2 regions of the Nocardioides aromaticivorans genome follow, and region 1 is predicted to be linked to the other one. Evidence: riboswitches for the same ligand, from Rfam matches in the RefSeq annotation. Region 1 holds a riboswitch; the other holds the start of a gene.
The links. Region 1 has a riboswitch for cobalamin ahead of BJ993_RS08960 (FecCD family ABC transporter permease). Riboswitches for the same ligand answer to the same signal wherever they lie in the genome.

Region 1 (4,665 bases):
GCCTCGGCCGCCTTGTCGCGCAGGTGGCTCCCGTCGGGGTCGACGACCGCGAGCACCAGCAGGAGGACGAGGAGTCCCTTGGCGGTGCCGTCGGCGGTCCGGACGAGGGTGGGCGTCGGGTACCGCACGGCCACGGCCTCGGTCATCCGGGGGGCTCCTGTCGTCGGGAAGCCCCCATCCTCACATGCGCTCGCGCGCCGACCTCCTCCGCCGCGGTGTCGGATGGGTCACCCCTGCCGCTGGTGGCCGCCCGCTCAGCGCGCGGGTGTGAGCCCCCACTTCTCCAGGGCCGTCCGCACGTCCTCGGCCGCATCGACGTTCAGCGGACCGCTGGTCCACATCGCGTACGGGAGGTTGAGGAAGCGTCCCTCCCTGACGGCCGGCAGGTCACGGGTGGCCGGGTTCGCCCTCAGCACCGCGACCTTCTGCTCGAAGGTCTGGCCGGGGTAGTCGACGAAGACGAACGCGTCCGGTCGCGAGGACGCGAGCTTCTCCCACGAGACCTCGACCCAGGTGTCCCGGACGTCGGCGGTGGCGTTCGCGCCGCCGGCCGCCTCGATGATCGCCTGCGGGGCGCCGAACGCGCCGGAGGTGAAGACGGCCTTCTCCCCACTGTCGAAGACGAAGAGGACGGGCTCGCTCGCGGGTGCCGGCGCGGCGGCGAGGGCATCGAGCCGCTCGTCCAGGTCGGCGACCACCGCGGCGGCCCGGTCTTCGTGGCCCGTGATCGTGCCGAGGTTGGTCAGGTCGGCGCGGAGCGCGGTCCAGGGGTCGACGATGCCGCGGGCGGCGCCGTCGGCCTGGCGGCAGGACTCCGTGAGGACGTAGGCCGCGATGTCGCGCTGGGCGAGGGAGTCGGGCGTGAGCTGCTTCGTCTCGTCGTACCCGTAGTTCCAGCCGGCGACCATCACGTCGGGCCGCGCCGCCACGACCGTCTCCAGGCTCGGGTAGTCGTCGGAGACCTGGTGGAGATCGGCGACGACGTCGCCGTAGTGCTCGGTGAGGACCGCCTCGTCGCGGCCGATGCTGGACACGGCGGCGACCTGGTCCTGCGCGCCGAGCGCCAGGACCATCGAGATCAGGTTGGAGTCGTTGACGAACATCCGCTGCGCCGGCGTGGGGAAGTCGACCTGCCGGGCGCAGTTCTCGACCGTGGCCCGGTCGCCGTCCGCGGCGCCGCCGTCGGCGCCGGCCGAGCAGGCGGTCAGGGCCAGGGCGGCGGTGGTGGCGAGGACGACGCAGCGGCGGTACCGGCCGCGCGGGGGCTGGGGCATCACGGGTGGGTCTCTCTCTCGTCGTGGCTGAACAGCAGGTGCGTCCGGCCGGTCAGCGGGTGGGTCACGCGGGTGGCCAGGACGCCGAAGGCGTCGTGGAGCACGTCCGGGGTGAGGACGTCGTCGGGGGTGCCGCACGCGAGGAGCGTGCCGTCGTGGAGCACTGCGATCCGGTCGCAGAAGGTGGCGGCGAGGTCCAGGTCGTGGAGGGCGAGGACGACCGCCCGCCCGTGCTCGCGGCTCAGCCGCCGGACCAGCCTCATCACGGCGAGCTGGTGGCGGATGTCGAGGTGGTTGGTGGGTTCGTCGAGGAGCAGCAGCGGAGCCTGCTGGGCGAGGCCACGCGCCAAGACGGCCCGGCGTCGCTCGCCCCCGGAGAGCTGGTCGAGCGGCACCCGGGCGGCACGCTCCAGGCCGACCAGCCGCAGCGCCTCGTCGACGGCGGTGCGCGACGTGTCGTCGACGCCGCCCCAGGACCGCGCGTGCGGCAGCCGGCCCAAGGCGACGAGCTCCCCCACGAGCAGGTCGGAGGGGGCTGCCTCCTCCTGGGCGACGAAGGCGATCCGCCGCGCCCGGTCCCTCGCCGAGTACGACGCCAGCGGCTCATCGCCGAGCCGGACCTCGCCGGCCGTCGGCGCCCGCACCCCGGCGAGAACCCGCAACAAGGTGGACTTGCCCGTCCCGTTGGCCCCGATCAGGCCGAGGACCTCACCGCGTCGTACCTCCAGGTCGATGCCGGTCAGCACGGTTCGGCGGCCGATGCCGCAGGCCAGGTCCCGGGTGGCCAGGGCCGGCCCGGTCGTGGTCACGACTCTCCTCCGAAGCGGTAGCTGCGGCGCCCCAGCAGGATGAGGAACACCGGCGCGCCGATCAGTCCGGTGACGACGCTGAGCGGGATCTCGGTCGGGCGGACGGCCACGCGGGAGACGACGTCCACCCACATCAGGAACACCCCGCCGAGCAGCACCGCGACCGGGAGCGCGGCGCGGTGCCGCGGGCCGACGAGCAGGCGGGCGAGGTGGGGGACGACCAGGCCCACGAAGCCGATCCCGCCGGCCACCGCGACGAGCACGCCGACCAGCACCGACAGCAGCACGAACAGGCCGACGCGCAGCTCCCGCACGGGCACGCCGAGCGCCGCTGCGGTGTCGGGTCCGACGGCGAGGGCGTCCAGCCATCCGCTGGCGGCCATCAGCACGACGAAGGCCGCGACGACCGCGGCCACGGGCAGCCACAGCTGGCCCCAGGTGGCGCCGGACACCGAGCCCAGGAGCCAGAACAGCACGGACTGCGCCGTCTGCGGCTCGGCGCTGCGGAAGACCATGAAGCTCGCGAGTGAGGAGAACGCCGCCGACAGCACCGTCCCGGTGAGCACGAGCCGCAGCGGCGTCAGGCCCCCCTGGAGCATCGCGACGGCGAACACCAGCACCGAGGCGGCGAGCGCGCCGAGCAGCGCGCCGAGGGACAGGGCCCACAGTCCGGCGCCGGCGAGGACGCCCATCGTCAGCACGGCCGTCGCACCGACGCTCGCTCCCGACGACACACCGAGCAGGTAGGGGTCGGCGAGCGGGTTGCGCACGAGGGTCTGGATCCCCGCGCCTGCGAGGGCGAGCCCGGCGCCGACCACGAACGCGAGGATGGTCCGGGGCAGCCGGATGTCCCAGACGATCGCGTCGTACGCCGGGTCCACGGGCGCCCCGGCGAACCGGACGCGGAGCGCGTCCACGACGACGTGGAGGGGCAGCGGCTCGGCTCCGTGGGCGGTCGACAGGAGCAAGGTCGCCCCGGCCGAGGGCACCAGCACGACGAGCAGCACGGGCACGGGCAGGCGGCGCGCGTCGGAGCGTCGCTCGACGGCATCGAGGTGGTGCACGGGTGGGACCTGCTCAGTGTCGGGAGCTCAATCGCGAAGCTCGGTGGGACCACGGCGAGCCAGCAGGTCTTCGGACTCGGGGTCAATCGGACGAGACGCCTTCCCAGACCCTTCGGTCCAGTGGCTGCGTGCCTCGTCCGTCGCCCTCACCGCTGCGCGACAGTTCCGGATTCTCACCGGATTCCCTCACCTCGGGGGTGTGACTGGCTCGGGTCGGAATGTACGCACAGCCGACGCGGCGCGCCAAGCCGGTGTGACCCGGGCGACACGCGGCCGGCCTGCGCCCCCACCGGCAGGTCCGGGCGCCCGGAACCATGGGCAGCCGCCCGCGCTGCGGCAGGATGTAGGAGAATCGTCAGTGCTGACGGGGCTTTCCGGCTCCGGGCGGTGTGACAACGAGCAAGGGGGAGCCGTGGTCGACGCACTGGCGGGGGTGGATGCGGTGGCGGAGCTGCCGGACCCGGAGCTGCAGGAGCTGGAGCCGGAGGCGACCGGACCGGCGTCGTACGAGCGCTTCGGTGTGCACTGGGTACGCCGCGTGCTCCACAAGGAGCGGATCCTGCGCACGATCGACGCGGTCCTGGGCGACCAGATCTCGCTCGGGCCGATCGGTGCGGGCCCGGGCCGGGCCTTCGCCAGCGTGAGCTTCACCGGCACCTTCGGCCCGACGTCGGGCGAGGAGGTGCCGGCCGAGCTGCTGACCTACGCGATCGACCTGCCGATCAGCGTGGTCTTCCAGCTCGACCTGCCGCTGGACAAGCTGAACTTCAACGCCGAGGTCGTGATCCCGCTGGTCCTGGTGGTGCACACCGAGGACCCGTTGAAGCTCCGCCTCGAGCTGCTCACGCCGAGTGAGAACCAGATCGGGCTCGAGCTGAAGACCGACACCCGGCGCGGGGCGATCCTGCGGAAGATGACCGGCTTGGACGCCGAGCTGCGCCGCTTCGTGCTCAAGGTGATCGACACCGAGTTGGCCAAGCCCTACGTGAAGCGGGCGACCTACCTCGACATGGAGGAGCTCATCGACCACGCGTGGCCGATGCTCACCGAGCAGTTCCTTCCGCGAGGACCCGAGGACCGACGGGGCTGACGCCCGCGTGGCGAGGGGCGGGACGCGCCGCGCCGTGGTGCGTGACGGCCTTCGCCGGCGCCTTGATCGCGTCCGACACCATCCCGAACGCAGCCGCGACGAGCGGGATCCACACCGGGATCAGCATGAAGGTGAAGATCGGCACAAGCTGCATCAGGTCGCTCATCGCTGGTGGCTCCGTCCCAGGTCGGGGTGCTGGTTGGTTCGACACGGGAAGTCTCGTCACGGCGCAGGGGTGCCCGCTCGTGCCGTCGAACAGAGTCGGGGCGGCTCTTTGTCGTCCTGCACGAAAAGTGTGACGGGCGCAACATCGCCCGGCCGCGGGCATCGGCCTGAGTAAAATCTCCGCAGTTCAGCGGATCCGCTGGGTAAAGATCCCTAGGTTGGTGTGCGGGACCGGTTGCGCGTGGGGCGCGGTCGGTAGGGGA
Region 2 (4,665 bases), 1.3 Mb from region 1:
TACACCCGGCGGGGTGCCCTGCGTGCCAGAGCCCTCGTGCCATGAGAAGGCGACATACCCGCCCGCCGGGGCGTCAAGCGAGTCGACCCCGAGGGTCGAGTACTTCCACGGCCCACCCTGGCCGTCGGCCCACCACAGGCTCCAGTAGGCGTCGGCTCCCGTGCAGTCGCGATCGGCAGGCTTCTCGTTGACGGTGCAGACATAGCCCTGCATGCCCGGCGCCGGGCTGTACGCCAACCGGAAGCCCGCCTGCTGGAACGCCTCCGCTGCCGTGCTGGCGCTCGCTGCGCATCCCTTACGGAGGTCGTCACTCCCGCCGACGAGCTCGTTGAAGTCAACGAACACGACGGTGCCCGCCGTGCCGCCGCAGCCCGCAGCTGCCCTCGCCTCCGCGGACGCGCCGAACAGCCCGGTCGCGGCGACGAGCGCCACGGCCGGGCCGATCCCAATAACGAGTCGGCGGAGGAGCACTCAACTCACCCGGAAGGACTTGGTACCCACGCGGTTGGCGAAGGCGCCCTGGACCCGGACCGACTTCAGGCCCGTCGTCCGACCGAGGGGGAAGGCGTAACCGTAGGTTCCGGTCGACGTGGCCTTGCCGGTCTTGATCACCTTGCCGCCGTAGATGACCTTTACTGGCTCGTTGGCGGCGAGACCGGTGACCCGGACCGTCTGCGTCCCACCGCGAGGCACGACCGTGCGGGTCACCGTCGGGCTGAGCGTCTTGGCGGCGAGGGCCTTCACCGTGGTGGTCGCGGACGTCCCGTCGGCGACCGTCAGGGTGATCGTCTTGGTGCCGGTCGCTCCGGTCGGCACCTTGGCGCTGATCGAAGCCGTGCCGGCGAGGCCGGCCGAGCCCGGGACAGTGCCGGCGCACACCCAGGAACCGGGAGTCAGGCCCGTTGCCTTGACGGTGGCGCGGCCGCCGGTCTGGACGTACGTCGTCGGACCAGTGAGGGTCGGGGTGCTGGCGGACGTCGGCGCCCACGTGAGGGCCGGGAGGGCCTGGGCCGACCCGAGTCGCCACTGGTACTGCTTATCGATGGGGATACCAGCCGTCCGCCCGCCCGCCAGCGCGGCGTCGTCGTAGGCGATCGCACCAACCTGGGTCGCGAGCTGGTCCGTGCATCCCGTCACCGTCTGCACCTGGTGGCGGCGCAGCCAGATCGCGGCGTTGGTCGCAGCGTCGACGTCACCTAGCTCGCCGAGCGCCCATCCGGCAAGGCCGGTGCTGTTGGTGTTGGAAGAAGCGGTCGAGGCACCGCCGTTGAACGAGCCGTCCGTCTTCTGGCGCGACAGAAGCCATGCCTCCGCCTTGCCGACAGCACGTGCGACCCGCGGAGTGGCGTTCGCGACGTCCTCGCCGAAGACGATGAGGAAGAAGGACGTGACATCGGGGTCGGCCGCATCATTGCCCGGGCAGCTTCCCTCTTCCTGCCCGATGTCGAGTGCGAACCCACCGCCCTCGCACTGGTGAGCCAGCAGCCAATCGGTTGCCTTCTCTGCCTCGGGGCTGCTGGCCGTAGCGAGCGTCTTGGCGGCGAAGGTCTGGGAGATCGTGTTGGCGTAGTTGCCAAAGGTCGATGTGTCATTGGCCGCGCCGGTCGTGTCGTCGACCTGCGTCTCGAGGCGCGTGATCAGGTTGACGCCGCCGAAGCTCGTCGCATCGCCGCCGGTGGTCTGCGCGAAGTAGGCGCTCTTGGCGACCGGTCCGGCATAGGTGCTTCCCGTGTCACCGAAGGCATCACCCGTGATGTAGCCCTCGATCTCGCCGGCGACCGCATCCCTGATGGCGGCGACGTCCGCGTCGTGGTCGCCGACGACCGCCAGGGCAAGCGCGATGTCAATGCTCGTGCTGTAGTCCTGACTGTCGTACTGATCGTTGTGCACGATGCCGCTGGTCAGCTGGCTGATCAGCCACGTAGCGCCGTCGCCGACCGGGGCCGCCGTGGCTGCGTGCGCCTGCGGGGCGATGAGGAATGACGACGCGGCCAGGACGCTGACGGCGAATGCGCCGCCGACGCGACTTCCGGTGCTCGCGAGCATGCTGTTTCCTTCCCGCTGCACGCAGGCGGGAGGCGGTCGAGCCGACATCCCGCTGCTCTCCACGACAGCGATTCGTGTCAGGACGTGCGCAGCAGGTGCTCCGGCTCGCCACCCCGAGGCGGCCTACGGTTGCGGGTCAGCGCCGGACTTCGACCGGCTTCCCCCACCACGGACGTGGACTGTGAACTATCGACCGCAGGATACCTCTCTGCGACCGATCGGCCGCCTCGACGAACCTCCGGACATGCCGCTGGCCCCGCCGGAGGGCGGGGTGTGGGGCTTGGTGGTCAGTAGCCGTCGAGTGGTGTTGTGCCGGCGGGGCCGACGTGGAAGTGGTGGCCGTGGGGGCTGGTCCACAGGTAGTGGCCCGGCGCGATGACGAGGTAGCGCCATTGGCTGTGGGTCTTGGCGCGGTGGTGCCTGCGGCAGAGTGGGACGAGGTTGCACGGGCAGGTCTTGCCGCCCCCGCCGTGGGGCTTGGCGTGGTCGAGGTCGCAGCGGACCGCCTGTTGGGGACAGTTCGGGAACCGGCAGGTGTGGTCGCGGAGCCGGACTCGTCGCTGGTGGCGGTCGGGGATCTCGTAGGAGTCGACCGGAACGCAGTCGGCCAGGTTGATGACCGGTCGCACGATGACGGTCGTGCCCGGGACCTGCAGCCACTCCTTGACCTGGGTGACGTGGACGGGTGACCTGGTCTCCTCACACCGCCCGACGTTGTTGTCGCCGGTGAAGGCGGTGTCGGTGATGTGGACGTTCAGCTCCACCCGCCGGCCGGGAGCTTGGGCGATGACCTCGCCAGTCGTCTCGTCGGCGATCAGCAGGTCGAGGGCGAGGTCACGGCGGGCGATCGCACCCACGGCCTTCGCCCGCCGGACGTCGAGGGAGTCGGTGTCGCCGAGCTGGCCTCGCAGTGCTGCTTCGCGGGCGACGGCTTGGTTGAAGTCGTGGCCGTCGGCCGCATCGAGGTAGGCGTCGAGGTGCACGCCGCCGTGCTCATCGGTGTCGGTGATGTTGCAGTGACGGTGCTCGTTCGCGGCCTGGCGTTCGGCCTCGGCGCGTTCGGGGTCGAACCGGAGGATCGCCTCGGTCACGAGGCGTTCGAGCTGGGCCCAGCCGACGCCGCCGACGGCGGCGTTGAGGTGCCGGTCCACGAACTCCGCTGCTTCTGCCGGCAGCGACCTCGTCAGGTCAGCGATGCGCTGGGCCCGCCACGGCGCAACCCGGCCGTCCACCACCGCGGCGTACAAGAGGGGGAGGCGCCAGGCGCACTCGATCACCTGACCCACATACGACCGCCCACCATCCGGCGACCTGCCAAGCACCGCGATCAGCTCCATCAGCTGGAACTCCGACACGAGCGGGGCACCCGGGCCGGCGATCGGGACACCCGTGTCGAGGTAGCCCTCCGTCAGGGTCGCGGCGCCCTCGGGACTGTCGACGATGTTGGCCTCGGCCCACGACGTGATGGCCTGCCACTCGCGGACGATGAGGGCGTCGCGGAGGTCGACACCGTCACGGATCTCGGACAGCAGCGACGCTGTCGAGACAGCTGTCGCGGTGCCGCTGATTCCGAGATCCATGACTGGATTCTCCCATCGACCTCCGACACAACGAAGCGACGGAAACCCGCCTGTGGACAGGGGAAAGTCCCTCGACGGGGTGTGCAGAACAAGTGGCGCAACGAGCGAACACGAGGCCGCCGGACCGCACCCGACCGCGCAACCGAGCCCCGCGCCCAGCCTCCTCGTCGCTGCGCTTGAAGACCCGACCACAGGCATACCGCAGGGCACAGCAGGTGCACCGGAGCAAGAGGTTTCGAGGCTCGGCGCTGGCGCGCCTCGCACCTCAACCAGCGGAGGGGGCACAGCGGGTGCACCGGAGCCAGGGGTCTCGAGACGGTCGCTGCGCGACCTCCTCGACCACCGAGGTCGCTGCGCGACCTCCTCGACCACCGGAGGCGTCTCGCAACTTTCCGGGCGGAGCCGGCGTCTCCTCCAGCAGCACTCCTTCTCGGAAAGGTCGAACCATGAAGCGCCTCACCCTCACCCGCTCCACACTCGCCGGGCTGCTCGTCGCAGCCGGCACCGCCCTCGGCTTGGCCGCACCGGCCGGGCCGGCGCTGGCCGACGTCACCACGCACGCCGCGGCGCCGACGTACACGGGCGTCGTGACCTCGGCGACCGGGCTCACCCAGCGCGTGGCGCCCAGCACGCACGTCCCGCGCTCGGGCACCGCCATCCGGCGAGGCGCCGTGCTGGTCCTCGACTGCCAGCTCAACGGGACCGTCGTCGACCGGAACCAGCGCTGGTACAAGATCCACGGGCGCAACGCCTGGGTGTCGGCGCGCTACGTGCGCAATGTCGGTGCCGCGCCGCTCGGTTGCACGGCCGGTGACTGGGCCTACGAGGTCAAGGTGGGCACGAACATCCGCCAGGGGCCGAGCACGCTGGACCGCGCGATCGGCTCGCTGGCGCGCGGCACGGAGCTGAACACGCGCTGGATCACCCGCACCGGGCAGGCCGTCGACGGCAACCGCACGTGGGTGGCCGTCGCCACGGCGAGCGGCAACCGGGGCTGGATCTCGGTGACCAACCTGCGCCTCGTCGGCTGACCGGGAAC

Region 2: it holds a riboswitch for cobalamin, as region 1 does, so the genes downstream of both, BJ993_RS02980 (prenyltransferase/squalene oxidase repeat-containing protein) here and BJ993_RS08960 (FecCD family ABC transporter permease) in region 1, are expected to answer to the same signal.

Annotation. Positions count from the first base shown of each region.
Region 1 covers NZ_JACBZM010000001.1:1,915,153-1,919,817, reverse strand. The annotation lists gene BJ993_RS08975 (DUF2238 domain-containing protein) at 1-146, opposite strand, end outside; gene BJ993_RS08970 (ABC transporter substrate-binding protein) at 255-1,274, opposite strand; gene BJ993_RS08965 (ABC transporter ATP-binding protein) at 1,274-2,083, opposite strand; gene BJ993_RS08960 (FecCD family ABC transporter permease) at 2,080-3,096, opposite strand; cobalamin riboswitch at 3,192-3,370, opposite strand; gene BJ993_RS08955 (hypothetical protein) at 3,560-4,237, shown strand; gene BJ993_RS08950 (hypothetical protein) at 4,191-4,391, opposite strand.
Region 2 covers NZ_JACBZM010000001.1:632,333-636,997, forward strand. The annotation lists gene BJ993_RS02975 (ICP22 family protein) at 1-432, opposite strand, end outside; gene BJ993_RS02980 (prenyltransferase/squalene oxidase repeat-containing protein) at 472-2,046, opposite strand; cobalamin riboswitch at 2,120-2,245, opposite strand; gene BJ993_RS02985 (HNH endonuclease signature motif containing protein) at 2,334-3,626, opposite strand; gene BJ993_RS02990 (SH3 domain-containing protein) at 4,073-4,657, shown strand.